DNA from 3 places in the Anaerostipes rhamnosivorans genome. Region 1 is predicted to be linked to each of the others. Evidence: predicted binding sites of a transcription regulator. Region 1 holds the regulator's gene; each other region holds the start of a gene.
What was found. Region 1 encodes Rex, which represses fermentation and respiration genes when NADH is low (regulators of the CRP and FNR family bind a similar motif). Its sites were predicted from a motif close to ATTGTTAANTANTTAACAAT; they were not measured.
Positions count from the first base shown of each region.

Region 2: AR1Y2_RS11000 (butyryl-CoA:acetate CoA-transferase) is a predicted target of Rex. The motif match lies at 7,880-7,899, and genes of this name have one in related genera.
Region 3: rsxC (electron transport complex subunit RsxC) is a predicted target of Rex. The motif match lies at 8,353-8,372, and genes of this name have one in related genera.

Region 1 covers NZ_CP040058.1:2,035,581-2,044,211, forward strand. The annotation lists gene alr (alanine racemase) at 1-875, opposite strand, end outside; gene AR1Y2_RS10110 (NAD(P)H-hydrate dehydratase) at 859-2,340, opposite strand; gene acpS (holo-ACP synthase) at 2,337-2,699, opposite strand; gene AR1Y2_RS10120 (redox-sensing transcriptional repressor Rex) at 2,714-3,376, opposite strand; gene AR1Y2_RS10125 (ABC-F family ATP-binding cassette domain-containing protein) at 3,528-5,438, shown strand; gene AR1Y2_RS10130 (glycosyltransferase family 2 protein) at 5,684-6,700, shown strand; gene AR1Y2_RS10135 (MerR family transcriptional regulator) at 6,835-7,578, shown strand; gene AR1Y2_RS10140 (ABC transporter ATP-binding protein) at 7,651-8,385, shown strand; gene AR1Y2_RS10145 (ABC transporter permease) at 8,372-8,631, shown strand, end outside.
Region 2 covers NZ_CP040058.1:2,209,709-2,222,027, forward strand. The annotation lists gene AR1Y2_RS10965 (aminopeptidase) at 1-1,078, opposite strand, end outside; gene AR1Y2_RS10970 (arsenate reductase family protein) at 1,108-1,458, opposite strand; gene AR1Y2_RS10975 (D-alanyl-D-alanine carboxypeptidase family protein) at 1,570-2,724, opposite strand; gene AR1Y2_RS10980 (GGDEF domain-containing protein) at 2,798-3,844, opposite strand; gene AR1Y2_RS10985 (bifunctional diguanylate cyclase/phosphodiesterase) at 3,831-5,537, opposite strand; gene AR1Y2_RS10990 (tRNA (mnm(5)s(2)U34)-methyltransferase) at 5,659-6,204, opposite strand; gene AR1Y2_RS10995 (L,D-transpeptidase family protein) at 6,384-7,766, opposite strand; gene AR1Y2_RS11000 (butyryl-CoA:acetate CoA-transferase) at 7,920-9,260, shown strand; gene AR1Y2_RS11005 (L-lactate dehydrogenase) at 9,365-10,309, shown strand; gene AR1Y2_RS11010 (GTPase) at 10,449-10,823, shown strand; gene AR1Y2_RS17810 (hypothetical protein) at 10,878-11,861, opposite strand; gene AR1Y2_RS11020 (pyocin knob domain-containing protein) at 12,123-12,319, opposite strand, start outside.
Region 3 covers NZ_CP040058.1:1,632,155-1,644,473, forward strand. The annotation lists gene AR1Y2_RS08095 (phosphopentomutase) at 1-167, shown strand, start outside; gene AR1Y2_RS08100 (BaiN/RdsA family NAD(P)/FAD-dependent oxidoreductase) at 157-1,380, shown strand; gene AR1Y2_RS08105 (NAD(P)/FAD-dependent oxidoreductase) at 1,377-2,972, shown strand; gene nrdD (anaerobic ribonucleoside-triphosphate reductase) at 3,045-5,204, shown strand; gene nrdG (anaerobic ribonucleoside-triphosphate reductase activating protein) at 5,206-5,703, shown strand; gene proB (glutamate 5-kinase) at 5,952-6,806, shown strand; gene AR1Y2_RS08125 (DUF896 domain-containing protein) at 6,828-7,037, shown strand; gene AR1Y2_RS08130 (glutamate-5-semialdehyde dehydrogenase) at 7,058-8,299, shown strand; gene rsxC (electron transport complex subunit RsxC) at 8,564-9,880, shown strand; gene AR1Y2_RS08140 (RnfABCDGE type electron transport complex subunit D) at 9,894-10,844, shown strand; gene AR1Y2_RS08145 (RnfABCDGE type electron transport complex subunit G) at 10,837-11,448, shown strand; gene rsxE (electron transport complex subunit RsxE) at 11,450-12,151, shown strand; gene rsxA (electron transport complex subunit RsxA) at 12,164-12,319, shown strand, end outside.

The sequences.
Region 1 (8,631 bases):
CTGGGATAACCATCCGCATAGCCTACCGGGATCGTTGCGATCTTAGTCTTTCTTTCTGTGACAAAGGTCGATCCGTAGCTGACCCCTTCCCCCGGCTCCACTTCCTTTACATGGATCACGTGGCTGATCAGGGAAAGGGCCGGCCTCAAATCAATGGCCGACTTGTCTACCTCTTCGGAGGGATACAGTCCGTAGGTAATGATCCCGGAACGCACCATATCCATACGGCAGTCGCAAAGATCCATGATAGCGGCACTGTTGGAAACATGCTTGACCGGGATCTCGATTCCTTTGTCCTCAAGACTCCGCACAAATTGATCAAATAGCTCCTTCTGATGTCTGGCCGATGTCTTATCTTCCTCATCCGCGCATGCAAAGTGGGTGAAGATGCCCTGAATCTTTATATTCGGAAGCTTTTGTATCCGCTCCACCTGCGAAACGGATTCCTCCGTCGGTTTAAATCCAATCCGGTTCATTCCAGTGTCCACCTTGATATGTATGTTTGCATCTTTTTTCATCGTCACCGCAAACTTGGAGATTGCCTCCGCCATATCATAGGAAAACACCGTCTGCTCTATCTCATGCTGAATCAAAGAGGCATACTGGTATTCTGAAGTATAACCCAGGATCAGTATGGGCTTTGTTATTCCCTGTTTCCTCAGGGCGATCCCTTCCTCTATGATCGCCACTGCAAACCCGTCAACGCCGATCTTGTTTAATGCCTTTGCCACCGGAACTGCCCCGTGGCCGTATCCGTCCGCCTTGATCACCGGCATAATCTTCGTGTCCGTTCCAACAATGTTCTTTATCTCACTGATATTGTGGCAGATCGCATCCAAGTCTATGGCTGCATACACTCTATAGTATTGATTCATCATTGATTCCTCCTAAAATACTGCTGAGAGCTTCTATGATGTCGGAAGCCAGCATACTGTCATATCCAAGTCTCTTTGCGGCCTCGTCTCCCGCAAGGCCGTGGACGTACACACCCAGAGCCGCAGCTTCCAACGGTTCCATGGCCCGTCCTAAAAGGCTTGTGATGATGCCGCCCAGCACATCGCCGCTTCCTCCCGTGGCCATTCCGTGATTTCCGCTGCAGTTGTAGTAAACAGGCTCATCTGCTGACACTACCAGTGTTGTGGCATCTTTGAGCACCACCACACTTTGAAACAGGTCCGCTGCACGATGTGCTGTTTCAGGCAGGTTTTCTTTCACCTCTTCTGCTGATGTCTCCAGCAGTCTTGCTGCCTCCTTAAGATGCGGTGTCAAAATGCACCCGGCCGGATAATCGATCCGCAGCTTGTAATGGCTGACCGTATTTAAACCGTCTGCGTCCAGAACAAGTGGTTTTGTTCCGTCGGACAGTACGGTTTCTAAAAGCCTTTTTGTCCGCTCAGATACGCCCATTCCAGGACCGAATAAAATACAATCACACCATCTAAGAGAAGCTTTTAGATCTTCCTCTGCCCCGAACAGCACTTCCGGAAGCATGGACAGAAGGATCGGGCGGTTGGAGGCGTGGGAAATCACCTTTACCAGCCCGCTGCCCATGCGCAGGGCACTTTTTGCCGCGAAATAGGCCGCTCCTGACATGGATTCATTGCCTGCAACGATCAGGACCTTCCCATAGGTTCCTTTGTGGGAATCTGCGGTCCTTTTGGGCAGTCTTTTAAGATCTTTTCTGTCATAAGTAAATCCCCGGGCATATTTTTTTAAAGTCTGGTCAAAGAAACCAATCCTCTCCACAAAAAGCCGGCCTGTATGATCCTTGCCCGGATAGAGAAGATGCCCCGCTTTTGGGCCTCCAAACGTCACTGTGGCATCCGCTTTGACAGCACACCCAAGGACCTTTCCCGTATCCCCGCTGATGCCTGAGGGAATATCCACGGACATTACCTTGGCTTTGCTTGCATTGATTGCCTCTATGGCAGTACGGTACGAACCAGAGATCTTTCTGGAAAGCCCCACACCGAACAGCCCCTCCAGGATCCAGTCATAATCATTATAGTTGACACTGGTTTCCGCCTCATAACCCAGTCGGTTTAAGATGCCCAGCTGGGTCTTTAAGTCTTTGGATGCCTTTTCAAGATTTCCTACCACCGCGAAATCTACTGAGTAGCCTTCCTCCAAAAGAATCCTGGCCGCCGCCAGCGCATCCCCTCCGTTGTTTCCGCATCCTGCCACGGACAGAATCCTGTCCTGTTTTTGGACAGAAGCCTTAATCCTGCCAGCAATCTTTTCGCTGGCCCGCTCCATCAGTACAAGGCCCGGCACTCCGATGTCTTCTATTGTTTCTTTATCCACGTTCTGCATTTCCTGGTTTTTTAATACATATTTCATAGACATTCTCCTATGACAAAAGCCTGTGCCAGTTCTCCTGTATTAGTGATTGACACATGAAACTTTGTGATCTTTTGAGCCGAAGCCATCTGTTTGGCTCTCCCTGAAAGTTTTAAATAAGGCGCTCCTTTTTCATTCCGTAACACTTCGATCTCATAAGGCTCCAATCCGAAGAAGCCGGTTCCAAATACCTTGGAAACGGCTTCTTTAACTGCAAAATTCCCAGCAAGAGTCGTACTGTCTGAGCCCGCGTACGCCAGTTCTGATTCTGAAAATATCCGGCTGAGGCCTTTTTTCCTCTCAGTCATCTTCTGAATCCGCCCAATCTCAACAAGATCAGTCCCAATTCCCACGATCATGACGCTCCTCCCGTCTACTCCCCGGTGTCTTCGTTGTCTTCCCGGCTGTGGATATTGTAAGTCAGTGTCATGAGAGATTCTGCCAGATGCACGTTTTCTACGGTAACGCTGTCCGGCAGTGTAAGATCCACCGGCGCAAAATTCCAAAAGCCTTTGATGCCCCAGGATGCCAGCTCTTTGGCGATCTTGGGCGCCTGGTCCTGCGGAAGTGTCAGAGCAGCGATCTTGATCTCATGATTTTTAATAAATTCTTCCATATCATCGATATCGTGAACTTCCACGCCGTGCACAGTGATGCCGATCAGTTTCGGATTCACGTCAAAAAGCGCGATCACCTGGAATCCGATGCTGTTGTTGTTGAAATCCTGATAGTTGGCCAGTGCCTGGCCGAGATTACCCGCGCCCACGATGATCATCTGGTTACTCTTATCAAGCCCCAGGATCTTACCGATCTCCACATAAAGATTTTCCACGTTATATCCGTATCCCTGCTGCCCGAAACCTCCAAAATTATTGAGATCCTGGCGGATCTGGGATGCAGTCACCTTCATCCGCTCACTCAGTTCTTTGGAGGAAATCCTTGTAATGTTCTTTGCTTTCAAGGCTCCCAAATAACGGTAATATCTAGGTAATCTCTTTATAACTGCCGGTGATATATTCTTATCCATTGATGACATTATTACCCTCCCACTTATTTTATCAACTTCCTAAATTAAATAAATTATATAAGATTGTCTAATATCTGTCAAACTTTTAGTGCGTTTTTTCAGAAATTATGTTATGCTAATAAAGAATTTTTATTGCTAAGAAGTTTTGAAGGAGTACACTATGGTTTTATCTTGTCAGAATATACATAAAACTTTCGTTGACCAGGAAGTCCTGAAAGGAATATCCTTTCATATTAATGAAAAAGACCGTCTTGCCGTGATCGGATTAAATGGGGCTGGGAAATCCACCCTTTTAAAGATCATCATGGATCAGATGACCCCCGACGAGGGAGAGATCCACAAGAAAAAGGATGCCGAGATTGGTTATCTCGCACAGCACCAGGACCATACTTCCTCCCTCACCATTTACGAAGAGCTTTTGACCATCAAGCAAGATGTGATCGAACTGGATAAAAAGCTTCGGTCCCTGGAACAGATGATGAAGCATTTAAGCGGCAAAGAGCTTGAGGATAAGATGGAGGAATACACCAGAGCCACCCATTTATTTGAACAGAAAAACGGGTTTGCCTATGAAAGTGAAATCACTGGTATCTTAAAAGGCCTTGGTTTTAAAGAGGAAGACTTCCAGAAGCAGATCGCAACTCTCTCCGGTGGTCAGAAGACACGGGTTGCCCTGGGAAAGCTTCTGCTCATGAAGCCTGAGATCCTTCTTCTGGATGAGCCCACCAACCACCTGGACGTGGAATCTATTCAGTGGCTGGAAACTTACCTAAGCCACTATGAAGGAGCTGTGATCTTAGTCTCCCATGACCGGTATTTCCTGGACAAGATCGTCAACAAGGTCATGGAGATCGAGGCTGGACATGCCATGCTCTTTGATGGAAACTATTCTGCATTTATCCAGAAAAGAGACCAGGTAAAAGCCATTCGGTTAAAGGAATACGAAAACCAGCAGCAGGAGATCAAACATCAGAAAGCGGTCATCGAAAAACTCAAACAGTTTAACCGGGAAAAATCGATCCGCCGTGCTGAGAGCCGTGAAAAAATGCTCGATAAGATCGACGTGATCGAGAAGCCAATGGAGATTGACGGGAAAATGCGCTTTTCCATCGAACCGTCCATTGTCAGCGGGAATGATGTCCTCACTGTGGAACATCTGGAAAAAAGCTTTGGGTCACATACGTTGTTTTCCGATATCGATTTTGAAATCTTCCGGGGAGAACGTGTGGCGCTGATCGGCGCCAACGGTACTGGAAAAACCACCATGTTAAAGATCATTTGCAAGCAGATGGCAAAAAACAAAGGACAGATCAAACTGGGCTCCCAGGTGTCCATCGGATACTATGACCAGGCCCAGGACAACCTGCACCCGGAAAAGACCATCTTTGACGAAATATCAGATTCCTTCCCAGAACTGACCAATACAAAGATCCGCAATACCCTGGCTGCTTTTCTTTTTAAAGGAGAGGATGTCTTCAAACTGATCTCCTCCTTAAGCGGCGGGGAAAAGGGACGGGTATCACTTGCAAAGCTTATGCTCTCCCGTGCTAATTTCCTGATTCTGGATGAACCGACCAACCATCTGGACATCCATTCCAAAGAAATTCTGGAATCCGCCTTATCCCAATACACAGGAACTGTTTTGTATGTCTCTCATGACCGTTATTTCATTAACAAGACCGCCACAAGAATCCTGGAGCTTTCTCCTTCCAAAGGGCTTCACTCCTATTCCGGGGATTACCAGCATTATCTTTTTGAAAAGGAAAAGGAAGGAACAGAGGAACTACAGACAGCCGAAGGTGAAAACGTCTCAGACACCAAGCTTAACTGGCAGAAGCAAAAAGAGGAAGAGGCAAGGCGCCGCAAAACTAAAAACCGGCTGAAAAGGGTGGAGTCGGAGATTGAACGGCTGGAAGAGGAAAACACAAAACTGGAAGAAGAAATGTGTCTCCCGGAAAACGCTGTAAACACACAAAAGCTGCTGGAACTCTCCACAGCCAAAGCCCAGAATGACCAACAGCTTGAAACATTTTATGAAGAGTGGGAAACCCTCTCTGAAGAAACAGAGTAGCAGATAACGTTGTTTAGCACTGCTGCCAACGCGCATTTCATACCCTTCGGGTGAGCGTGCTCCGCACTGGCAGCTCGTTAAAAATAGTGTAATATCTCACGAAAGGCGCCAATCTACGCTAGTTTTTCTCCGCTGTTGGAAGGAGGCCTTTCCAGAGCCGACTGAGAACAATGGAGAAAAACTTATAGCATTTTTTCGTTTGTTTGTTTATAATAGACAGAGTACCATTTTTAGGAGGTTACAAAATGAAATTATTATCATTCGCCGTACCGTGTTATAACTCTCAGGAATATATGAGACACTGCATCGATACTTTACTGATCGGTGGTGACAAAGTCGAGATCCTGATCATTGACGATGGTTCTACAGACAATACCGGCATGATCGCCGATGAATATGAAAACAAATACCCTGGCATCTGCCGTGCAATCCATCAGAAGAACAAAGGGCATGGAGGTGCCGTGAATACCGGTATTGCCCATGCCAAAGGAATCTACTTTAAGGTCGTGGACAGCGATGACTGGGTAAACGAGCACGCTTATGAAGAGATCATGAAGAAATTGGAGACATTTTACCGTCAGGGAACGATTGTTGATATGTTTATGTCCAACTATGTCTATGAAAAACAGGGCGTGAAGAAAAAGACGGTCATTCACTACCGCCATTCCATCCCTATTGAGGAGCTGTTTACATGGGATGATGTGAAGCGTTTCCCACTGAGCCAGTACATTTTAATGCACTCCGTCATCTACAGGACTTCTCTGCTCCATGAGTGCCGCTTATGTCTGCCGGAGCATACATTTTATGTAGACAATCTATATGTGTTTAAACCGCTTCCTTATGTGAAGACGATCTATTACCTGGACGTGAATTTCTACCGATATTTTATCGGCAGGGACGATCAGTCTGTCAACGAGAACAATATGATCAAAAGAATTGATCAGCAGTTCTTTGTCACACAGGCAATGATCGACTACATGAGCAGCTTTGAGCTTGTGAACAAACCATTATACCGCTATATGAAACATTACCTGAGTATCATCATGACTGTCTCTTCTGTGATCGCCATCAAATCCGGCACCCCGGAGCACATTCAGAAGAAAAAAGAGCTGTGGAGATACCTAAAAACCAAAAACAAAAAACTTTACCGTCAGATCCGCGGATCTCTGGTAGGAAATGCCGTAAACCTTCCGGGATATGGAGGGCGGAAAGTCGTTATCGCAGCCTACAAAGCAGCCCGGAAATTTATCGGCTTTAACTAAGAATTATAAAGATGACATTGGATCCTTATCGGTTTCAATGTCATTTTCTATTATCTGCTCTGTTCTTCCCTCCACTATAACACCAGGCTTTTTGTTTGTGCTACCATGAAGATAGAAACGGAGGTGGAATCATTATGAACACTTATAAAACATCTGAAATCGCGTCCATGATCGGAATACACCCAAACACCGTAAGGCTGTATGAAGAATCTGGGCTGATACCAAAACCGGAGCGTCAGGCCAACGGATACCGTATCTTTACCGATCTACATATTGCCCAGCTTCGGCTGGCCCGTCTGGCTTTCCAAATCGAGGTACTGCAGAACGGCCTTCGGAAAAAAATCGTACAGATGGTAAAGGTATCTGCCTTGGGGGATTATGACACGGCACTTCTTCTGACCAACGAATATCTGGACCAGATCCGTAAGGAACGCTTTAACGCGGAAGAGGCCATAGAGATCGTAAATCAGATCATATCCGGCGAGAGTTCAGAAAACACTCTTTCCCTTAAAAGGAAGGAAGTATCCGAACAGCTAAACATCACGATGGATGCCTTAAGAAATTGGGAGATGAACGGCTTGCTTACAGTCAAACGGAGACAAAACGGATACCGGGTGTATACTGGAGAGGATATCAGACGGCTTAAGATCATCCGTTCCCTGCGCTGCGCAAATTATTCTTTAGAAGCGATCCTAAGAATGCTCTCCCACCTTTCTAAAAATCCAAGGGCAGATATCAAATCGATATTGGACACGCCGAAATCCGATGACGATATCATCGCTGTGTGCGATAACCTGATCTCTTCTCTGGCAGATGCGGAAGAAAACGCCATAGACATGATCCGCATGCTAAAAGAAATGAAAAAATTTTTTTCCTAAACCCTCCACTTTACCACCAGCGTTTCTGTTGGTGGTATTCTTTTGTTACAAAAAACAAGGAGGTATCAATCAATGCAAGAAATCATCAAAGTCAGTCAACTGACAAAAACATACTCCGGGACTCCTGCGGCAGATCAGATCAGTCTGTCGGTAAACCGAGGAACCGTATTCGGTCTGATCGGCGCCAACGGTGCCGGAAAGAGTACTGTGATCGAGTGTATGTTAGGCACGAAAAAAGCTGACAGCGGCAAAATCTCCATTCTTGGAATGAATCCGCTTAAAGAAAGAAAAAAACTCTTTGAGAAAGTGGGAGTTCAATTTCAGGAAACAAATTATCAGGACAGTATTACCGTACAGGAGCTCTGTCAGGTCACTGCTTCTCTTTACCATGAAGCTGAGGATCCCCTGGAGCTTCTTTCCAGGTTTGGAATCGCGGATAAACTGAAAACCCAAGTAAAGGATTTATCCGGCGGTCAAAGACAGCGTCTTTTCATTATCCTTGCACTCATCCCAAAACCTGAAGTGGTTTTTTTGGATGAATTGACAACAGGGCTTGACGCCAGAGCCCGTCGGGAAGTTTGGAACATTCTTTCCCTGCTCAAAGAAAGCGGACTGACAATTTTTCTCACATCCCATTTCATGGACGAGATCGAAAAGCTATGTGACTGCATCTGCATTTTGAAGAAAGGAAAAATCATATTTTACGGCACCGTGTCCGAAGCAATCGACTCAAGTCCCCACAGTCGATTTGAGGACGCTTATCTTTGGTATACTGACGAGGAGGAACTGACATATGAAAACTTATAAGACAATGCTGAAAAATGAGTTAAAAATATCCCTGAGAGGTATGGATATGGTCATCTTTGCGATCTGCGTCCCAGTTGTGGCCCTGGCTCTCATCGGAATCCTTTACGGAAATAAACCTGCTTTTTCAGGTGCGGAATTTACTTTTCTGGAACAGTCCTTCGGGGCTGCTGCCACAATATCAATCTGCGCGGGAGGAGTCATGGGGCTTCCGCTGGTAGTGTCGGACTACAGAAACAAAGGAATATT
Region 2 (12,319 bases), 180 kb from region 1:
GTCCTTTTCCGAAGTACGCTGCGTTCTTCTTTTCCATAACTTGAGGATAATTTGGGTCAAAGGCAGCGCTGACATCCGAGGAAAGCATGTGGGAATTCTGAAGAATCCTGCGCAGTTTTAATTCGCTGTATTCTCCGGTCAAGGCAACAATCTCAGCCAAAGTATTTTCAAAGAATCTGGAATGCATCCCGGTTGCCCCGACGCTTCCGATCTCCTCTTTGTCCACGAGAATACAGCAGGTTGTCCTCTCGGCATCCTCTACGTTTAGCATGGCTGCCAGAGAAGTGTAAGCGCATACCCTGTCATCCTGTCCGTAAGACATGATCATGCTGCGGTCCAATCCAAAATCTCTCGCAGGTCCTGCTGGTACAACTTCGATTTCTGCCGACAAGAAATCCTCTTCCTCAATTCCATATTCTTCTTGAAAGATCTGAATCATCTCTTTCTTTACGGCATCCTTTTCTTCATCCTTGGCAGGACGGCTTCCGATCAGGACATTTAAGTCTTCTCCTTCGATGACAACCTTGGCTTTTTTCTCCAGCTGCTGGCCGGATAAATGGATCAAAAGGTCCGTTACTCCGACAACCGGATCCGTGTCCTTCTCTCCAATGTTGATCTCCACTGTGGTCCCATCCTTTTTGATCACAACGCCGTGAAGAGCCAGGGGAAGTGTCACCCACTGGTATTTTTTCACTCCGCCGTAATAATGGGTATCTAAAAGTGCCATTTCTGTATCTTCATACAAAGGATTCTGTTTTAAATCCATTCTAGGGGAGTCAATGTGAGCGCCTAGAATATTCAGACCCTCTTCCATGGACTTGGAGCCGATCTGGAACAGAACAATGGTCTTGTCCATCCAAGTGCGGTATACCTTATCTCCCGGCTTCAGCTGTCTCTCCTCCGCGATAAAATGCTCCAGATCCTTGTATCCTGCCCTCTGCGCAAGCTTTACAGATTCCTTTACGCATTCTCTTTCAGTTTTACCATTCGTCAAATACTCTTTATAATCTGAGGCCAGAACTTCCAAGTTTTTTTTGTCTTCTTCGTTGTAAGAAAGCCACGTATTTTTTCGTTCCATATACAAGATCCTTTCTGTCAAAGTGGTTTTTATTTGATAGTATTACCCCATTGTTCTTCTTTAAATCCAACCAGTACGAAATCATCCCCGATCACCAATGGACGTTTTACCAGCATCCCGTCCGTAGACAGCAGCTCGATCTGTTCCTCTTCGCTCATCTGCGGCAGTTTATCCTTAAGCCCCAGGTCCCGGTATTTCATTCCGCTTGTATTAAAAAAGCGTTTGACCGGAAATCCGCTCTTATCGATCCATTCCTTTAATTCCTCCGCTTTTGGGTTGTTTTCCACGATGTGGCGGTCCTCATAAGAAACCTGATGCTCATCCAGCCATTTCTTGGCTTTTCTGCAGGTTGTACATTTTGGGTACTCTATAAATAACATACTCGATTCTCCTTTCGTTTCTTTTATTCTCCGGTTATCTTACCATAGATTAGCTTAGAAAAAAAGGCAGTTGATCCAGATTCTCAACAACCTTTTTCTTTCCCTTATTCTTTACAGGCAGAACTCATCCAGAGTCTTTCCGAGATACCACCAATAATCCTTTTTATCAATCGATTCTTTTGTGTAAACCGGCTCCTCGCGAATCACCTTGCCGTTCAGCGTATAAGCGATCTTTCCCACCTGTTCTTTTCTTTTCACCGGAGCGTCAAGACTTTTGGGAATCTGGCATTTGATATCCACTGTCTCCCCCTTTTTCAGCAGGACTGTCATACCGCTGCCTTTGGCCTCTATAGGCACTTTGCTGTCCAGCCCTCCGTTTACATACAGATCCTCCAATTTACTATAATCCGGGATGACTTTGTGGTAAGAATAATTTTTAGCCCCGTAGTCCACCAGTGTCCTGACATCAGACCATTTATAAGTCTTATGGGGAGGCCATCCGCAGGCCAGCACTACCGCGATCATCGTCATTCCATTTTTCTTTACTGCTCCCACATAGCAATAGCCTGCCTTGGAAGTAAATCCCGTCTTTCCGGAAACAGCGCCATCCATCATAGACAGCAACGCGTTGTGATTATTACACGTAAAGGTCCGTTTCCCAGAAACATCGTGAAAAGAATGACTTTTGGCTCTTGTGATATCCAGAAAATCCTTATTTTTAATACACTGTTTCATGATCATTGCCAGATCATATGCTGTCGTTGAATGAATCCCATTTTTATCCGTGCGGTCCAGGCCGTTGGGTGTTACAAAATGAGTTGACTTGGCACCGTAAGCTTTTGCCTCCGCATTGAGCTTTTTTGCAAAGTTTTCTGTCGATCCCGCTGCGTGTTCCGCTAAAATCACCGCACAGTCATTGTAAGATTCCAGCATCAGGCCATAGAGAAGGTCCCTTACTTTGTACTTTTCCCCGGCCCTAACCCCCAGATGCACCTGAGGCTGGGCGGCGGCATTTTTTGATACAGTCGCCTCTTCTTCCAGATTGCAATGCTTGATAATATACAGACAGGTTAAAATCTTTGTGGTGCTGGCATTGGGCATCTTTTCTTTGCCTGATTTCTCAAACATAACTCGTCCACTTCCGGCATCCATCAAAATAGCTGCCTTTGCATAAAGCTTCAGCGTATCATCATCTGCCTGGACTGTGTGAAATCCAAGCTGGAAACAGAAAAACAGAGACCATATAACACAGAATATCTTCTTCATTCTTTTCACTCTCCTTCAAGCCAAATATACAATTAATACTATATGATAAAGAAGATGAAAATATAACATAATCTCACGGTTTCCTGAAGACTACACAATTTTTCCCATTGGCTTTTCCCTTGTACATCTGTCTGTCAGCCAAGGTGACAGTTTCCTCCGGAGAAGAGCCTTTCTCCACCGGACTTACGCCGAATGTCATAGTGATCTTTAAGTTGATATCCTCATGGCAAAAAGAATGTTCCGCCACGGCATCACAAAGCTGCTGAATTTTTTGAATGGCTTCCTCCATGGATACATTTTGAAACAGATAGACAAATTCTTCTCCGCCCCACCGGCATACATCCACCTCTCTGCCGAGAAAAGAGCGCACCAATTCCGCAGCCTCACTGAGCACTTTGTCACCGCAGGAATGTCCCCATGTATCGTTGACCACCTTAAAATCGTCAATATCACTCAGTGCCAGTACTGTGGATGTGTCACTGTACTTTTTCATCCGTTCCAGAAAAGCATAGCGGCTCAGAAGGCCTGTGAGCTGATCATAGTTTGCCAGAGTGGTCAGGCTTCGGTTTTCATCCTGAAGTTCCTGACGGCTGACAGCCGCGGAAAGACTGGAGGAAACAGCCGCATATAATATGATCGTAAAACAAGCGCAGATGCTGTAGAGAGAGATCCAGACCGCCTCCGTCCCTTTCACCTCAAAAAAGCCTGGGTTCACAAATCCAATATAAAGCTTCAATGCCAAAAATACGAAGATCTCGAATGCCGCAAATACATACGGAACTCCTTTATGCTGAAACGGGCAAAAATACGTCAGAGATGTCATGGCAATTAAATAGACCCAGATCCCTATATCCCATCCAGCAGCCACGGTCGAAACAATGGCAAATACACAGACTTCCAGATGGATCGCGGTCACTGCAGTACGGTAATAACCTTTCTCTGAGATTATCCCCATGGTACAGTAAAAACAGACACTGGCCACATTATAAGCTGCCAGTACCCAAATCCCCGTTGCTATAAATATAAAAACATAAGAAAGATGTGCCAGGAGTGCCAGCAAAATGATCTGGCGGTAAATACGTCTGACGTATCTGTCCTCAGCTCGATCAGATTCTGTCATAGCCAACCCCTCCGCTGCCCTTCCAATACTTCTCCTCAAACTGCTGCGCCGGAATCGGCCTTGATATATAGAATCCCTGAATGCTGTCAGCCTCCAGAGAACAAACGGCCTTAAGCTCATCAATATATTCCACACCTTCCACGCAGACTGAGATCCCGACACTATGGCAAAGCTTTATAACTGCTCCGATAAAAGAGTGGTTAAAAACATGCTCAGAATCATTGATATAGGATATAAAAACCCTGTCAATCTTCACAATATCCGCAGGAGTCTGGGACAGCATGCCCAGAGATGAATATCCGGTACCAAAGTCGTCCATGGCAATCCGGATATGCAGATCCCGCAGTCTCTGGAACGTATCCTGCAGTGCAGGCATATCCGTGACAAAATAGCTTTCGGTCAGCTCCAGCACAATGTGCCTTGCATCTAAACGATAGGTATCCAGGAGCTGTTCTACGAAAGGAACAAAGTCTTTATCTATAAACTGTAGGTAGGACACGTTGATATGCATGATAAATCCCGGACAATTTGAAAGCCACCGGCTGCATGTACAGAATGCCTGATCAAGGATCCACTTTCCTGCCTGTATGATAAGCCCGCTGTTTTCAAGCAGAGGAATAAACTGAGCTGGTCCTATGGGACCTGCGCTAGGGCAGTTCCACCTCAAAAGAGCCTCTGCCCCAGTCAGCTTCAGCCCGTTTGAACTGACAAGCGGCTGATATACCAAAACAAAATCTTTCATTCCGTCCATGACACAGCGCTGCAACAGGCGGTTCAGTTCCATCATACGAAGTTCAGACTGCAAAAGATCAGGGAAAAAAACAGTGCATGTGTTCTTCCCCTTCTTTTTGGAAGCATCCAGGGCACTGGCCGCAAACTTCAGCAGATCTAAATAGTTGTCCGCATCTTCCCCGATCACGGAAATCCCGCCAGAGATGGAACAAAAATATGAGATGCCGTCGATCTCATGTTCCGCATTGGCATATAGATGGATGGACTCATAAAGTTCCTCTATATCGTCCAGGGAGATATCCGGGCATACGATGGCAAATTCATCACCGTCAAACCGGAAGATCTCTGATTTCGGCGGCAGCATCTGCTGGATATTCTGTGCCATCTGCCTCAGCACCAGATCTCCGAAAATGTGGTCCTTTAGATTATTGATCTGCTTAAAATCATCCAGTCCAAGAAGAAGCAGTCCTCCCCCTCTGTTCCCCTGCTCCAGCAGATCTTCCACTCGTTCTTTGCATTTATCCTCTGTAAATAAGCCCGTAGTCCGGTCAATCTTTCCTTTGCTTCCGATTGGTGTGACTACCCCTGCAAAGGATACTGGGTTATCATGTTCGTCTCTCTTTAACAGTCCCCGGCATACTACCCAGACATATTCATTATTTCTGTTTCGGACTTGATACTCTACGTTATGCTTGTCCGTAAGGCCGCTGAGCATGTCATCCACAGAATCAAAATAACGCTTCTTATCCTTATCGTGAATTAATTCTCCCCATAGAGGAACAAGACCGGGTACAAGAATCCCCGGCAGCTCAAAATCCTGCAGCATGTTCTCAGAGATAAGCGCCTCATCCGTCCTCATATCTATGATATATATGTAATCCTCTGTGCTGTTCACTATGGCTTCATAAAAAGCCTGGCCGTCAATCTGGAATGAAGCAGCTTCTTCCGGATATCTATCCATAATCCATCCTCCTCGTAAGAAAAACCCTCTGCAGAAATCCCTGGTCCTGAATAAAATAATTCTTAATGATAAATTACCATATTTTAGTGAGAAGGGCAAGCAGAGCGGGCCCCTGACACTCTCAAAGTTTCAGGATCAATACAGGGAGCGGCGGATGATTTGCTTTATTGTAGAAGTCCTGTTTCACCACAAGATAATTACTGTCATCCAACTGTTTTAAAACCGCAAGCACGCTGTCCTTCTCTTCAAATCCTGTATCCCCTCCACTGTAAATGCAGATGCTCATGACACCTCCTGTCTTCAGCAGGTCAAGTCCTGCAAAGATCGCTTTTACGGTACTGTCCGGCCTGGTGGCAATGCTGTGGTCCCCTCCAGGCAAGTATCCCAGATTAAACAGGATTGCCTGAACCGTTCCCTTTTGGGCATACTGATCCATGTTTTCATGGCTTTCCCTGACCAGCAGCGGATCATAACCTTTTAAGTTAAGTCGTTTCTTTGCCGCTGCCAGGGCTTCCTCCTGTATATCAAAACCGATCACCCGGCTAGTTAAGCCGCAGAGATACTCCGTATCCCGCCCTGTTCCTACAGTTGCGTCAATGCAGAGGTCTCCCTCTTTAATAAAACGCTTTAGCTCCTGCTGTACCCACTGTGTGATACTGACCCTCATTTCCCTTACCTCCCGTTTCTATCACAATAAAATGGATAATCTCCCGTAAGTCTTCTTTATTCCATAGGGAGGTTCGAAGAACTTTCCTATGGAATAAAAAACACCTCCAAAGCAGAATGGTCACTTGCCATGTCTGCTTCGGAGGTATCATACCATTTTAATCTCTGTTCCTGCCAGGCTTAGTAATAGCAGGCAACCGGTGTTCCCGCCTCAATCATATTATATAGAGTTGCTGCCGCATAGGGTGGCATATTTACACATCCGTGGGATCCTCCAGAAATATACTCACTTCCTCCAAAGGAAGATCTCCAGCTTGCATCATGAAGTCCAACATTCCCGTTAAACGGCATCCAGTATGAAACTGGGGAAGCATACCCCTGGCCGCTCAATGTAGCATGGCGCTGCTTATATAAAACAAACGCTACACATTCCGGTGTTTTTCTTCCTGCCTCCATCTTTCCAGTCACTACAGAAGATGAAAATACAATCTTTTTGTTTTTAATATAGAAAACTTCCTGCTGTCCCATATCCACTTCGATATAGGTGTCTCCGATGTCTCCCTGATAACCGTCATATACCTTTGCCTTCTGGCGCCAGTACGGCTCCCTGGTCTCCACCGTTCCTTCTTTCAGCATCTTCTTCACAGCGGCTTCTTCCTTGTCACGGCTCATTCTCCAGCCGTAAGGTCCGCCGAAAATCTTCTTGGTCCGTCCATCATGGGTCTTAAAGGTATGCATCGTTCCCATAGTGTTATATTTGTACGCAAACTTCATAACCCAGGTTTCCATCTTTTTCATATCAATGGTAAAGTCCGTGTGGTTTTTGATTTTAAACCACTTGTGGTAGACCTCTTTGTCAAGGACAACCTTCTGCTTTCCAAACTTATATGTAATGCTTCCTTTTAGAGAATCGTTCATCTTATCATTCAGAGTTATGATCTCTTTGCTCTTGCTTGTGTATTTCGGAGCCTCATAAGCCCCCTCCTTGTCCAGATCTACAACAGAAACACCGCCTTCTACGGCACTCTGTATCAACTTCTCGGTCTGATCCTTCTTTAAGACTGTACCGATTTCTTCCTTTTGGATCTGAAAAGCTCCGTCTTTGTAGACAGGCTTGGCATTGCGGATTTTAATGATGTTTTTCTTTTTGAAGCAATCAAGGTTCTTGAATGCCTTTTGAAATGCTGCCTTGTCATATGCAAACATATCAATATCTTTGTACTTCTCTGCGCCGAAGATCCCTTTGATCCATAACAGGGAACTCTGTCCGTCTTTGATCTTTTTAATCTCATCTTTGCCGGTAAAGGAAACCTTGAGCACGCTGCTCTTTAAAATCTCCTGTTTCCCTTTGCGCTCTTTTACTGTCAGCGAATAACCGTCTGCTTTCTTCTTAAAAATGTCTGTTACTTCATCAACTGTCTTATTGGAAACATCGACACCGTTGATCTTTGTCCCATATGTAAACTTTTTACTGAAATATACCGCGATACAGCAGTAAATCACTACAAGAATCCCAACTGCAATAAGTGTGTAGTGTTTCCAAGTGAATTTTTTATGTTCCATAAATGTCCTCCTAAACTTAGTATCTAATTATAGTACAAAACCTGTAAAAAGACCACCTATTTTTAAAATTATTTTACTTGTGTTTCTTTTATGCCAATGGTACAATAGAACAGTATGTTAATAAATTAACAGATAAAGACAGGAGGATTACTTATGTCATTCAAGGAAGAATACCAAAAGAAACTTAAAACTGCTGACGAGGCAGTAAAAGCTGTAAAATCCGGTGACTGGCTGGAATACGGCTGGTGTGTTACCACTCCGGCAGCTTTGGACAAAGCTCTGGCAAAAAGAATGCCTGAGCTGGAAAACATTAATATCCGCGGCGGAATTGTCATGTGGCCATTGGAGATCACGAAGATTGATTCTCCGGCAGACCATTTTACATGGAATTCCTGGCACATGGGCGGACTTGAGAGAAAATGGATCAACGAAGGCTTTTCTTACTACGCACCGATCCGCTACTCCGAACTTCCGGGATATTACCGCAATTACATCGACCATGTAGACGTTGCCATGATGCAGGTGGCTCCTATGGATGAACACGGTTTCTTTAACTTTGGACCGAGTGCATCCCACTTATCTGCAATGCTTGAAAAAGCTGACTGTGTTATCGTAGAAGTCAATGAAAATATGCCTCGCTGCCTGGGCGGGTTTGAAGAAGGGGTACATATTTCCAAAGTAGATATGATCGTTGAGGGAGAGAATCCTGCCATTGCAGAACTTGGCGGAGGAGGACCTGCTACAGATGTGGATAAGGCTGTCGCAAAACTTATCGTAGACCAGATCCCTGACGGGGCATGTCTCCAGCTTGGTATCGGTGGAATGCCGAATGCAGTCGGTTCCATGATCGCAGAGTCCGACTTAAAAGATCTCGGTGTCCATACAGAAATGTATGTTGATGCGTTTGTTGATATTGCTAAAGCCGGAAAGATCACTGGTGCCAAAAAGAATATTGACCGCTACCGCCAGACCTACGCATTTGCGGCAGGAACCAAAAAGTTATATGACTACTTGAATGACAATCCAGAATGTATGAGTGCTCCTGTTAACTATACAAACGATATAGCGAGAGTTTCTTCTATTGATAACTTTATTTCCATCAACAATGCGGTAGATGTAGACTTATACGGACAGATCAGTGCTGAATCTTCAGGGATCAAACAGATCAGCGGTGCAGGCGGACAGTTAGACTTCGTTATGGGAGCTTACTTATCCAACGGAGGAAAGAGTTTCGTATGCCTTTCTTCCACCTTCACAGACAAAGCCGGAGAAATGCACTCCCGTATTCTTCCTACTTTGCATAACGGCTCTATCGTAACTGACACCCGTGCCAACGCCCATTACATCGTAACGGAATATGGAATGGCCAACATGAAGGGACTCTCTGCATGGCAGCGTGCGGAAGCTCTGATTAACATTGCCCATCCAGACTTCAGAGATCAGCTGATCAAAGATGCTGAAAAAGCAAAAATCTGGAGAAAATCGAACAAATAGATGCTTCTTGATATAGATTCTCATTTGTTTCATTTTCGATGAATATTTTATCCTCCTTTGTTAAACTATACCTACAAGGTATAAAAATAAAGGAGGATTTTTTTATGATAAATAATAGAAAAGCTGCCATCATTGGCTGTGGTTTTGTAGGTGCTTCCACTGCTTTCAGCCTGATGCACCAAGGACTGTTTACGGAACTTGTACTGATCGATGTAAATGCTGACAAAGCAAAGGGTGAGGCCATGGACTTAAGCCACGGACGTCCTTATGTGGATACATCAAAAGTTTACGCGGGCACATACGATGATATCGCGGACTGTGCACTGATCATCATAACGGCCGGTGCCAACCAGAAACCGGATGAGACCCGTCTCGACCTGGTCCATAAAAATGTTGGCATTTTTAAATCCATCATTCCGGAGATCACAAAGCGGAATACAGAAGGGATTCTTCTCGTGGTGGCAAATCCGGTGGATATTCTTACTTACGTGACATTAAAGCTCTCCGGTTTTCCTAAAAACAGAGTGTTCGGTTCCGGTACAGTGCTGGATTCTGCCCGGTTCCAGTATCTGCTCAGTGAACATCTGGAAGTGGACAGCGGAAGTATACAGGCTTTTATTATTGGTGAACACGGCGACAGCGAACTGGCTGTTTGGAGCGGTGTCAATGTATCCGGCGTTGCCATCAATGATTTCTGTGAGCTGCGCGGACATTTTGACCACGAGACATCCATGCGCAGGATTCTTGACGATGTGAGAAACAGTGCCTACGAGATCATTGAAAAGAAAGGTGCCACCTACTACGGTGTTGCTATAGCCGTAAGCCATATCGCAGAGAGCATTATCCGAAACAAAAACTCGCTTCTTCCGGTCTCCAGCCTCTTGGAAGGTGAGTATGGCCTTTCTGATCTCTGCCTGAGTGTACCGACGATTGTCAATAAAAACGGGGCGGAGCAGGTCATTGAGATCGAACTGAATGAGGAAGAAACTGACCTGCTGAATCAATCTGCAAGCCAGCTGAAGGAAATACTTGTGTCCCTGGATCTTTAGTATTTACCGGCCGCTCTTTTGTGTATCTCAAAAAGTACAGCAGAAAATATTTACATGTTTTATCATCTGTGCTATTGTAGGATTCAAACAAAAATACGTGTTATTTTTAGAGGATTTATACAAAAAGTGAGGTCATGTTATGAAAAAATATCTCTTATCCGGCTGTCTTGCCCTTTTTCTTGCCGCTTCTCTGAGCGGCTGCGGTACAGCCCATATAAAACCACAGGGATTGAGCGACAGCCAGTACCGTTTAGGACTCAGAGCCATTGAGACAACTGACAAATATTTAGGAGCTGATCTTTCAAAAGATTTGGCAGACAGTCAGCTTAAGCATATTGAAAAATCATTTGAACAGTTCCATAAAAGCAATAAAAAAACGGTTACCGCTGTAGATTCCCAGATTGAACGGCTGGGAGACTGCTTATCGACAGAAAAGGTTTCTGATAAAACAGTCACTAAGGTAAGAAATCAGTTGGCAGAAACTTTAAATCAGAATCCTGTTAATCTAAAATAGTTTTAAGAACGAACTCCGGCCATTTTGTTGGCCGGAGTTTTTTCACAATTTAATTTATACAGGGTATGAAATATCAATTCCAACCCATGTAATATCACCCGACAGCACACTTCCATCCTGAAGCTTTCTGACCCATTCCAATGTTATATTACCAGAACTCAAAACAAGGTATCGGCTCATCGTGCCGCCTGTCGCAGCATTGGTGAAATAATAGTACGATCCACTCGTAATCCTAAAACCAGCAGGTAACGTAGTAATTACTTTTTGTGAATCACCTGATTTTCCAGTCACTTTAACAACACCACTAACATATACAATACCATTTTTTCTTCTATATTTTAGCGGTTGAACTGAACCAGAAAGATTATAGACACCTGATGCCAATGGTGCGTTTATCCATCCTGTATCTGCAAGCTGATTTTTAATACTCTGGATATTTGTATTTGCTGTTTTTAAGTCATTGACGGTAGAATTCAGATTAATGTTTGTTTTCTCTAAATTAGTATTCAATACGATAATACTGTCATCAAGCTTTTGAGTAGATTTTTTTACATTGTCAATTTCCTCCGATTGAATCTGGTATTCTTCAATCCTGACCAAACCTTTAGAATTTACCATCACCTCAAATGGCGCCGTATTTGAGGTCTGAAAATAAAAGTCCCATGTGATAGAGAAGCCCGGACTTTCCGATACTGCAGGTATATCCTTCCCCTTCGTGGCCTGGGCAATGCAATATAAGATTTCTCCTTCATCTGGATCCTCTGCATAAAATCCAATCTGCCACAGTTCATATCCCTCTTTTAAATCCTTATTCTCCAGCAGCACCGGAATAATTGTTTGATCTCCCTCAGTTCTTGCAGGCTGAAGAGTGATATCTCCCCTTTCTTCCGTTACATCTGTCTGCTGTCTCAGATTTACAGCCGGTACACTACCCGCCCCAGTTTTGGCACCTGTAATCTTCAATGTCTGCCCTTGCATAAGCTTTGCCTGTAATGCGGCTCCCTTATCTGTTAAAACCGTGTCTTTCCAAATGTTCATAATATTTACCTCCCAATGATTGATATTTCTCATCAAGAACTATATCATGATCTTTTGGGGCAGTGTGGGCAATGTCAGCTTTGTATCCGGCCTTCGCCTGTTCTTTTACTGAACCAACGAGTGATATTTTAAAAAATGAAATAAATAAGTTCGGTTTTTCAGAACTAAACATAAAATATTATTTAAAATAATCAGGCCAGAACATCTGTCCGACCTTATTACCAGTATAAAACAGATAATAGATGAATAAATTCCTATTTTCTAAAAAACTTGTCTCCATTCTGACCAGCCAGCTCCACCCGCATTATACGTTCTAGCAAACATTTTTGACCCATCTACTACAAATGCTATTTGAATAATCCCCCCAAATCCACTATTCATAACAAGTAAAGTCAGCCACTCGTAAATCGGCAGACATTCAGTGGTAACATCAGGATTTATTGTAAAACACCCATTCT
Region 3 (12,319 bases), 400 kb from region 1:
CCAGGGAATATACACCGTTTCTTATGTATCACCACGGACAGACAAAAGGGGTAAACTTAAAAACGAGAAAAACATTTGCGGATATCGGGAGCACTGTGTTAGACTATTTTGGTATAGAATCAAAATTAGACGGAACCAGTGTTTTGGAGGAAATAGATGAAATATGATGTAATCATCGCAGGAGGCGGAGCATCTGGTATGACGGCAGCTATCACAGCGGCCGGCAGAGGATGCTCCGTCCTTGTGCTGGAACGGATGGAAAAACTGGGGAAAAAGATCCTGGCAACAGGCAACGGACGGTGCAATCTGACCAACAGCTTTCTGGACCAGGACTGTTACCGGGGAGAAAAACCGGGCTTTCCCTATTCGATGCTGGAACAATTCGGGGTACCTGAAACCCTGGATTTTTTTCAGTCCATGGGGATGCTTACCACGGATTTAGACGGTTATTACTATCCTGCATCCATGCAGGCATCCACGGTAGTTGACACATTGGCCGGTAAGATAAAGAGCCTGGATATTGATGTGAAAACAGAGGCTTTAGTTGAGGAAATCAAAAAGATTAAGGATACATTTTATATAAAAAGCGGAAAAGACCAGTACCAGGGCAGAAACGTCATATTGGCAGCCGGTGGAATGGCACAGGAGAAGCTTGGAAGCAACGGAAGTGGCTACGGATTGGCAAAAAGCCTGGGGCATACAGTGACGGATCTGTTTCCTGCTCTGGTGGCGCTGGAGTCTGGAGAACCATTTTTTAAATATTTGGCAGGGGTCCGCAATGGATCCAGCCTCTCTGTTTATGTGAACGGTCAGAAAAAAGTCTCACAGGAGGGAGAGGTCCAGTTTACCAAATATGGAATATCGGGGATACCGGTGTTTCAGGTCAGCAGGTACGCTATTGACGCTCTCAGAAAGAAAAAGAAAGTGGAGATCATTTTAAATCTGATGCCGGAACAGATCACATTGAAGGAGATGATGGAATATTTCCGTAAGGTGGGAAGTTACAAGACGGCGGAGGAATTTCTTCAGGGATTTATGAATAAGAAATTGGCATTTACTGTGCTTAACCGTCTAAAGATCCGCCCTGAAACCAGTGTAAAAGAACTTGGACAGAAGGAACTGAGACAGATCCGCACGATGATACAGAAATTTACGGTTCCTATTTCGGGGTACAAAGGGTTTGATATGGCACAGGTCACTGCAGGCGGGGTCTCTGTGAAAGAAGTTATGGAGGGAACCCTGGAATCTAAGATCCACAGGGGACTGTATTTTACTGGAGAGATCCTGGATGTGGACGGTACCTGCGGCGGTTACAATTTACAATGGGCTTTTACCTCAGGGTACATAGCGGGAAATCAGATAAAGGCGGGAAATCAATGATCAGAATCAGTCAGATAAAGCTTCCGGCAGTACACACAAAAAAACAGCTGGAACAGAAGATAAAGAAGGAAGTACATTACGCGCAGTTTCAAACCTATGAGATCTTTAAACGTTCTTTGGATGCGAGAAAAAAAGATCAGATCAGCTATGTGTATACAGTTGACGTAGAAATGGAGCGGGAGCAGGAGTTTCTGAAAAGAAACAAAAATTCTAAAATAACAAAAGTAGAAAAGAAACAGTATCATATCCCGGTGTGCAAAAAAGAAATCCCGGCACGTCCTGTGGTGATCGGCATGGGGCCGGCCGGATTGTTTGCCGCCCTGGTACTGGCTGAAGTCGGATTAAAGCCGGTGCTTGTGGAGCGGGGAAAACCCGTGGAGGAGCGTATGAAGGATGTGGATGCCTTTTGGGAGACCGGGGTCCTGAATCCTGAGTCCAATGTCCAGTTCGGAGAAGGAGGTGCCGGAACCTTTTCTGACGGTAAGCTGAATACCGCAGTGAAAGATAAGTTTGGGCGGAACCGGTTTGTGCTGGAGACCTTCGTAAAGTACGGAGCTCCGGAAGAAATCTTATATGACGGAAAGCCTCATATCGGTACGGATCTGCTCTGTAAAGTGGTGGCAAATATGAGAGCTGCCATCTGCCATGCAGGGGGAGAGGTTTTGTTTGAGAGTAAGGTGACGGACATCCGGACAGAGGATCACAGACTGTCTGGCCTGGTCATTAATGGCGCAGAATTATTGGAGTGTGAAGCGGCAGTGCTCGCGGTGGGGCACAGCGCCAGGGATACCTTCGAAATGCTGTATGACAGAAAACTTTTTATGACTCCAAAGTCCTTTGCCATCGGCGTGCGGGTGGAGCATCCGAGACAAAGGATCGACGAATCCCAGTATGGAAAAGCGGCAGAGAGCGGGAAACTGCCCACAGCGTCATATAAATTAACGTACCGGGCATCCAATGGAAGAAGCGTTTATTCCTTCTGCATGTGTCCGGGAGGATTTGTGGTCAATGCATCCTCTGAAAATGGAAGGCTGACGGTCAACGGAATGAGTAACCATGACCGTATGGCAGAGAACTCAAACAGCGCGATCATTGCCAGTGTGACACCGGAGGACTTTGGCGACGACCATCCGCTTGCAGGTGTCAGCTTTCAGAGAAAATGGGAAGAGAAAGCTTATCAGGCTGGCAGGGGAAGGATTCCGGTCCAGAAGCTTTCCGATTTCAGGGAAAACAGGGCGAGCGAGTGTTTTGGAGCCATTCTTCCGAATACAAAAGGGAAAACGGCATTTGCAAACATAAGGGAGTGTCTCCCAGATGAAATTTCTGAAGCGATCTTGGAAGGTATGGATGCTTTTGAGAAAAAGATCAGAGGATTCTCAGATGGGGACACTGTTTTAAGCGGGATTGAGGCGAGGACCTCTTCGCCGCTCAGGATGGAGAGGGACGAAACTTTTCAGGGCAGTATCCCTGGCATTTACCCGTGTGGAGAAGGAGCCGGATATGCAGGAGGAATCACGTCTGCGGCCATAGACGGCATAAAGACGGCAGAACAATTAATCGAAAATATGGGTAAAAAATACAACATATTGTGATAGAAAATATCTGGACACACAATATATATAGGTTTATAATAAGGGACAGAATATGTGAAAGGGTGAAGATAAATGAAAGTTATTAAGAGAAATGGCAGTAAAGTGGAGTTTGATCCGGCTAAAATTGAACTTGCCATCTTAAAAGCAATGCGGTATGGAAGCGGAGTGGTAGACGAGAAATGCGCAAAAGATATTTCCTTTGAGATCCATGAGCAGCATCAGGGAGATGAGGATATCAGCATTTATCGTATTGAGGACCAGGTTTTTGAAAAGCTGATCGAAAAGCAGCAGATTCTCACAGCCAAAGCTTACGAAGGCTACCGGAAGGTCCGGGAGTTCCAGAGAGAGACCAATACCATTGATAATGAGGTGTTTGGGATCGTGACAGGGGAAAACCAGGAGGCCCTGGATGAGAACTCCAACAAGGATCCGAATATCCTGGCAACCCAGAGAGACTTGATCGCCGGAGAATTTTCCAGGGACTACTGCCGGCGAATGATGCTGCCGCCTAAAATCGTTCAGGCACATGATGACGGGATCATTCATTTTCACGACATGGATTATTATATCCAGCAGATGCACAACTGCGACCTAGTGGACTTAAAGGATATGTTCAGAAACGGGACTGTCATAAACGGAAAACTGATCGAGACGCCCAAGTCTCTTCAGACGGCATGTACGGTGGCGACCCAGATTGTACAGCAGGTGGCCAACGGACAGTATGGCGGCCAGACCATATCTTTGGCGCATATCGCTCCTTTTGTGAGAGTCAGCTTTGAAAAGCATAAGGATAAGGTTAGAAAAGAAGGAGAGATGATCGGCAAAGCATATACGGAGCAGGAAGTGGAGCTGATCGCAAATGACCGCCTGCACGATGAAATCGTATCGGGAATCCAGACGATCCAGTATCAGATCAACACCTTTTCCACCACCAATGGTCAGGCGCCGTTTTTATCTGTATTTATGTACATAAGCGAAGAGCCGGAATATGAGAAAGAGACGGCAATGCTCATTGAGGAGATGTTAAAGCAGCGCTATGAAGGTATGAAAAATCCGGTAGGGGCCTATGTGACACCTGCATTTCCGAAGCTTTTATATGTACTGGATGAAAATAATGTTCCGAAAGACAGTCAGTACCGGTATCTGACGGATCTGGCAGTCAAATGTGTAGCCAAGCGCATGATGCCTGACTTCATATCTGCAAAAATCATGAGAAAGAATTACCAGGGGGAAGTTTTCCCATGCATGGGCTGCAGAAGCTTTTTGGCTCCATGGAAGGATGAGGACGGAAATTATAAATGGTACGGAAGATTCAACCAGGGTGTTGTGACCATCAATTTGGCCGATGTAGGGCTGTCCGCAGAACAGGATATGGACAAGTTCTGGAACATTCTTGAGGAAAGGCTGAGCCTTTGCAGAGAGGCCTTGATGCTCCGCCATGAAAGCCTCAAGGGAACATTATCCGATGTGAGCCCGATCCACTGGCAGTTTGGTGCCATTGCAAGGCTGAAGCCGGGTGAGACCATCGACAAGCTGCTGGAAGGCGGATATTCCACTCTTTCCCTTGGCTATATCGGACTGTATGAGTGTGTGCTTTCTCTTCTTGGGAAAAGCCACACAACAAAAGAAGGGGATGAGTTATCTGTCGAGATCATGAAACGTTTGAGAGGCGCATGTGATCAATGGAAGGAAGAGACGGGACTTGGATTCAGTGTATACGGAACACCAGCGGAGTCAACAACCTATACATTCGCACGAAGCCTGAAGAAACGGTTTGGTATCGTGGAAGGCATCACAGATAAAGATTACATCACAAACTCTTACCATGTAAATGTGACAGAACCCATAGATGCTTTTGAAAAGCTTGGATTTGAAGCTAAATTTCAGAGCATTTCCTCTGGCGGAGCCATCAGCTATGTGGAAGTGACCAATTTGAACCAGAATCCAGAAGCCCTTTCCATGCTGATCGACTATATGTATGACACTATCCAGTATGCAGAAATCAATACCAAGTCTGATTACTGCCAGGAATGTGGATTTGACGGGGAGATCCTTCTGGATGAGAATTACGAATGGTACTGCCCAAACTGCGGCAATAAGAGCCACAAGACCTTAAATGTCTGCCGCAGGACCTGTGGATATCTGGGCGACAACTTTTGGAATAAGGGAAGGACCCAGGAGATCGGGGAGCGCTTTGTACATTTGGATAACCAGATGCAAGAGGTGAACTGATATGCGGTACGCACAGATCAGAAAAATTGATATTTCCAACGGGACCGGCATCCGGACGTCCCTGTTTGTGCAGGGCTGCAGAAGAATGTGCAAAGGCTGCTTTAATCCGGAAACATGGGATTTTAACGGTGGATTGGAATGGGATGAGCATTCAGAAGAACAATTCCTTACGCTGACCGGAGGAGAACATATCACAGGCGCCACCATTCTGGGAGGAGAACCCATGGAGCCTGAAAACCGTGAAACCGTCAAGGAAGTATTAAAAAAACTGAAACAGCGGTACCCCGAAAAAACTACTTGGATGTATTCCTCCTATTTATACGCGGAGATCATGGATTTTGATCCGGAGGTTCTCAGGTACCTGGATGTTTTGGTGGACGGTCCTTTCGTAGAAGAACAGAAGGATTTGAACTTAAGATTCCGCGGCAGCAAAAACCAAAGGGTGATCGATGTGCAGGCATCCCTGAAAAATGGAGACGTAGTGCTTCTTGATTTCTAAATATAAACGAAAATCCAGTAGATTATGGATGAATGGCTCCAGAGCATTTTGCTTTGGAGTCATTTTTCGAGATTTAATGGACACGTTGAATCGCTTTTCCAATTTTCACGCTCAAAGTGCTGTCCGCCGGAAGTGAGAACAACGTCGAATTTTCAGCCATAGAACATTGATTTTTTTTAGAAAAAGGATTACAATAACGATAAACTGCGCTGATGGAAAATCAGCAGGAGAGGACAGGATCACTTCGCATGGAAAACAGAGAAAAACTAAAGAATAAGAAACGGATTATAGTAAAAGTAGGGACATCTTCCCTGATTCATCCAAAGACAGGACAGCTGAACCTGTTCCGTCTGGAGAAGCTGGTGAGAGTTTTAACGGATCTCCACAATGGCGGGAAGGACGTCATTCTAGTGTCATCAGGAGCCATTGGGGTCGGATTTAAAGCACTGGGCTTAAAGGAACGGCCCGATTCTCTGCCGATGAAGCAGGCATGCTCTGCCGTGGGACAGGGACAGCTGATGATGATCTACCAAAAGCTGTTTGCGGAGTACAACCAAGGCTCTGCACAGATATTGATCACAAAGGAAACCATGCTGAACGATAAACGCAGGTTTAATGCCAGAAATACATTCAACCAGCTGCTCAGTTTAGGCATCATTCCCATTGTAAATGAAAATGACACGGTATCCACGGAAGAGATCGAGTTCGGAGACAACGATACCTTATCTGCGGTGGTCACTGCGGTGGTGGAAGGAGATCTTTTGATCCTGCTGACGGATATCGATGGATTATATACCGATGACCCGCATAAAAATAAAAGAGCAAGACTGATCTCAGAGGTGCCTGTGATCACCGAAGAGGTGGAAAACATGGCCAAGGGCGCTGTCACCAAAGTGGGGACTGGAGGAATGGCAACAAAGATTGCGGCGGCTAACATTGTGACCGACTGCGGGGCTGATATGGTGATCGCCAACAGCCGGGACTTTAATGATCTGAATAGGATCGTGGACGGGAAAGACATCGGAACACTGTTTTTGGCCCATAAGAGAGAACATTTTGATTTCAGAAAGTATTTGACAGAATGTCCGTACTTAAATTCATAATTTTTACTGGAAAGGAATAGTATGAACGAAGACAAGATTAGAAGAATCAATGAACTGTATCATCTGGAAAAGTCCGTTGGGCTTTCGGAAGAAGAAAAGAAAGAACAAAAGAAACTGCGCACAGAGTATATCCAGTCTGTCCGGGCGAATCTGCGCGGCCAGCTTGATAATATCAGTATAAAGAATGAGGACGGAAGCGTTACTCCGCTGAAGCCGAAAGGAAAGCACTGAGATAAAGCAGGGAGGTTGTTATGTTAGAGCAATTAGGAAAACAGGCAAAAGAAGCATCTGTGATTCTGGCCCAGGCAGCCATGAATGACAAAAATGAACTGCTCCGGGAAGCGGCAGACCAGCTGGTCACAAACCAGAATTACATTTTATCTGAGAATGTAAAGGATGTGAAGGCGGCCATGGAGAGGGGCATGTCAGAGGCATTGGTGGACCGGCTCACCCTGACGGTGGACCGGATTGAGGGCATGTCAGAAGGCCTTCGGCAGGTAGCGGACTTAGAGGATCCCATCGGGGCTGTCACAGAGATGAAGCCCAATAAGAGCGGACTGCTCATAGGAAAAAAGGTGGTACCTCTTGGCGTTGTGGGGATTATCTATGAGTCCCGCCCAAACGTCACCGCAGATGCGTTTGCCCTGTGTTTTAAGACGGGGAATGCATGTCTGCTCCGGGGCGGCAGCGATGCTATACATTCCAATATCGCTATAACAAAAGTCCTCCAGGAAGCCTTGGAAAAGAAGAAGATGCCGATATCCAGCATCCAGCTTCTGGAAGATACAAGCAGGGAGACTGCCACAAAGATGATGCAGATGAACGAATATATCGATGTGCTGATTCCAAGAGGCGGGGCAGGGCTGATTCAGAGTGTTGTAAAGAACAGCACCGTGCCGGTGATCGAGACGGGAACCGGCAACTGCCATACCTATGTGGATGAGTTCGCGGACCCTGAGATGGCAGTAAATATCGTGGTCAATGCCAAAACCCAGAGACTGGGAACTTGTAATACCTGTGAATCCCTTGTCATCCATAAGAATGCCGTGCAGACTCATCTGCCGGCTATCGTGGAGGCTCTGCTGCAAAAAGGTGTGCAGGTCAGGGGAGACGAGAGAGTCATGGCGGTCAATGACCAGGTGTTGAAAGCTTCCGAGGAGGACTGGGGCACAGAGTATTTAGATGCTGTGATCTCTGTAAAGGTGGTCGACAGCTTCGATGAAGCGATTGAACATATCAACCGCTACAACACAAAACATTCAGAGGCTATCATCACAGACTCCTATTCCCGTGCTCAGGAATTTTTAGACAGGATTGATGCGGCGGCCGTTTATGTGAATGCCTCTACCAGATTCACGGACGGGTTTGAGTTCGGATTCGGGGCAGAGATTGGAATCAGTACCCAGAAGATCCATGCCAGGGGGCCTATGGGACTGAACGCCCTTACGACCACCAAATTTATTATTTACGGAAACGGGCAGACAAGGCGTTAGACAAAGGATAATTTCAAAGGAGGAGTTTCTCAAGAACGGGGGACTCCTTTTAGATTGATAATATATTCACATATAAAATCCCTGATTGTTTATTTTTTAGTGCAAAATATAGAAAAAAAGAAAAGAATGGACATATTATAGTGAAATTTATGTTATTTCATGGGATTTTGATTGTGAAAAAAATGTCGAGAGTTGATTTTGCATGCTAAACAATTTATCATAAAGTATATGGAAATTTAAGAAAAGAGAAAGGAAGGCTTAAAAATGGCATTGTTTACATTTAGCGGCGGAGTTCATCCGGATGACGGGAAAGAATACGCAAAAAATTCCCCAATCACGGAATATCTGCCAAAAGGAGATGTTGTTTTACCTGTCGGCCAGCATATTGGAGCACCTGCGAAACCGATCGTACAAAAGGGTGACCAGGTACTGGCGGGACAGAAAGTAGCGGAAGCAGGCGGTTTTGTATCCGCAAATATTTTCAGCTCTGTTTCTGGAACTGTAAAAACAATTGAGCCGAGAGTGACTCCTGCCGGAGCAAAGGTAAATGCAATTGTAATCGAGAACGACGGAGAGTTCAAAGAAGCGGAATTTAAGGCAAAGCCGTATAAGGAAATGACCAAGGACGAGATCCTTGCCGCCATCAAAGAAGCGGGGATCGTGGGACTTGGAGGGGCAGGATTCCCTACCCATGTAAAACTAGCTCCGAAAGATCCTGATGCCATCGAGTATATCATTGTCAACGGAGCAGAGTGTGAGCCTTACATAACTGGAGATTACCGGATCATGATGGAAACTCCGGAGGTCCTCGTGGAAGGGCTGAATATCGTACTGGATTTATTCCCAAAAGCAAAGGGGATCATTGCGGTGGAGGACAACAAAAAAGATGCCATTGCCAAAGTGAGCGAGTGTGTCAAAGGAGATTCCAGGATAACAGTAGCCGAATTAAAGACTAAATATCCTCAGGGAGCAGAGCGTTCCCTGATCTATGCCACCACCGGAAGAGCGATCAATTCCAGCATGCTGCCGGCTGACGCAGGATGTATTGTGGATAATGTTGCGACCATTGTTGCCATCAAGGATGCGGTGAAAGAAGGAAGACCTCTATTCAGACGCGTTGTGACAGTGACTGGGGATGCCATTGAGAGTCCGAAAAACCTTCTTGTGCGTACCGGAACCAATGTCAATGAACTGATCGAAGCAGCAGGAGGATTCAAAGGACAGCCTGAAAAGGTGATCTCCGGAGGACCGATGATGGGAATGGCCATGTTTACCACGGATGTCCCGGCGGTCAAGACATTTTCCTCTCTGCTGGCATTTACAAAAGATCCTGTATCAGCAGTGGAGCCTAGCAACTGTATCAACTGTGGGCGCTGTGTCAGTGTCTGTCCTCAGAAGTTAATGCCGGCAAGGTTGTCCGTTCTGGCAGATAACAACAATTTTGAAGCATTTGAAGCGCTTCACGGAGATGAGTGTGTGGAATGCGGGTGCTGTTCTTTTATCTGTCCGGCGAAGAGAAACCTGGCACAGTCAATGAAGACAGGACGTAAGCAGGTCTTGGCAAATCGTAGAAAGAAGTAAAGGAGAGGTACATATGAACGAAACATTATATCGTGTTTCAGCAAACCCGCACGTAAGGGACAAAAGCTCAACACAAAGCATTATGCTGGACGTAATCCTTGCATTACTCCCGGCTACAGTTTTTGGTATCTATATCTTCGGTGCATCTGCGGCTGTGACTATTGCGGTTTCTATCGTTACCTGCGTAGCTGCCGAGTATATCTATCAGAAATTAATGAAACAAAAAGTATCAGTAGGTGATTTAAGCGCGGTCGTAACCGGCCTTCTGCTGGCACTCAACCTGCCGGCAGGCGTTCCATTCTGGATGCCGGTACTGGGCGGTATATTTGCGATCATCGTCGTAAAACAGGTTTTCGGAGGATTGGGCCAGAATTTCATGAACCCTGCATTGGGTGCCCGTTGTTTCCTGATGATCTCCTTTGCGGCAAGGATGACTACATTTACCTATGACGGAGTGACCACAGCCACACCTCTGGCCCTGCTGAAAGCAGGAAAGAGCGTAGATCTTGGAAGGATCTTTACAGGATTTATTCCGGGTACGATTGGAGAGACATCTGCCGTACTTCTGATCTTAGGCGGCATTTACCTTGTATTAAAGAAAGTTATCTCACCGATGATCCCATGTATCTACGTGGCAACGGTGGCTGTTTTTGTATTGCTTTTTGGAGGACATGGCTTCGATCTTACTTATATGGCGTCTGAGATTTTTGCAGGCGGACTGATGCTCGGCGCGATCTTTATGGCAACCGACTATGTGACCTCACCGATCACTTCCAAGGGCAAGATCATCTTCGCCGTTCTGTGCGGACTTCTGACCGGTATTTTCCGTCTGTTCGGGCCGATGGCAGAGGGTGTTTCTTATTCCATCATCATTGCGAACCTGATTGTTCCTCTGATTGAGAAGATTACAGTTCCGACACCGTTTGGAATTGTGAAGGCAAAAGGAGGCAAAGACAATGAATAAAAGTTTAGTAAGCGATTGTATTAAATTATTTATCATCACTCTGGCTGCCGGCCTGATCCTTGGTTTCGTCTACAACGTGACCAAAGATCCGATTGCAAAGCAGGAAGAAAAGACAAAACAGGAGGCGTACAAAGCAGTATTCAAAGACGCGGACCGTTTTGAAGCAGTGAAATTAAATACAAAAGAGATCAGTAAAGCTTTGAAGGCAAAAGACCTTGGACAGAATACAATCAACGAGATCGCCAAAGCAGTTGACAAGAACGGAAAAGAACTTGGATATGTTTTCTCTGTGACAAACCCTGACGGGTACGGCGGTGACATCACTCTTTCTGTAGGTGTGAAGGATGACGGTACGGTCAACGGATATGAGACCTTAACGATCTCCGAAACCGCAGGTCTTGGTATGAAGGCAAAAGAAGATGAATTCAAGAGCAACTTTACAAATAAAAAAGCAAAACAGTTTGAAGTCGTAAAAGACGGTTCCGGGAAGAATGACGACTCTAAGATCGACGCCATCAGCGGTGCTACGATCACCAGCCGCGCAGTCACAAGCGGAGTCAACAGCTGTGTTGCATTGATGGATACATTGAAAGGAGGTAATTGAGATGAAAAGTAATCCAGTAGAACGTTTGATCAATGGTATTGTCAAAGAAAATCCTACTTTCGTCTTAATGCTCGGAATGTGTCCTACCCTTGCGGTTACAACATCCGCGATCAACGGGGCAGGCATGGGGCTTTCTACTACAGCCGTGTTAATGTTTTCTAACTTGATCATCGGTCTTATGAGAAATGTGATTCCCGACAGAGTCCGTATTCCGGGTTATATTGTTATCATCGCGTCATTGGTTACGGTTGTTCAGTTCCTTTTACAGGGCTATGTGCCGTCTCTAAATGCAAGCCTTGGAATCTATATCCCTCTGATCGTTGTAAACTGTATCATCCTGGGACGCGCAGAGTCCTTTGCATCCAAAAACGGAGCAATCCTCTCTTTCTTCGACGGTGTCGGAATGGGACTTGGATTTACCATTGCCCTGACGGTGATCGGAGCTTTCCGTGAACTTCTCGGTGCAGGGACGATCTTCGGTGCAAAGATCATGCCGAGCGCTTACGAGCCAATCACGATCTTCATCCTGGCTCCCGGTGCATTCTTTGTCCTGGCCTGCCTTGTAGCGGCCCAGAATAAAGCAAGAAGCAAAAAACCGAAAAAAGCAGGAGAGCCTGAGTCTTCCGGCTGCGGCGATTGTTCCAGCTGCGGAAACGGTGCCTGTGGAAGCCGGTTTTTCGATAACAGTGTGGATGACAAATAGGGAGGGTGAACAATGTCAAATTTATTATTAGTCGCAATCGGTGCGGCATTAGTTAATAACGTAGTTTTGAGCCAGTTCTTAGGCCTTTGTCCTTTCCTTGGTGTATCCAAGAAGGTAGAGACTGCCGGCGGAATGGGTGCTGCGGTTATTTTCGTTATCACCATCGCC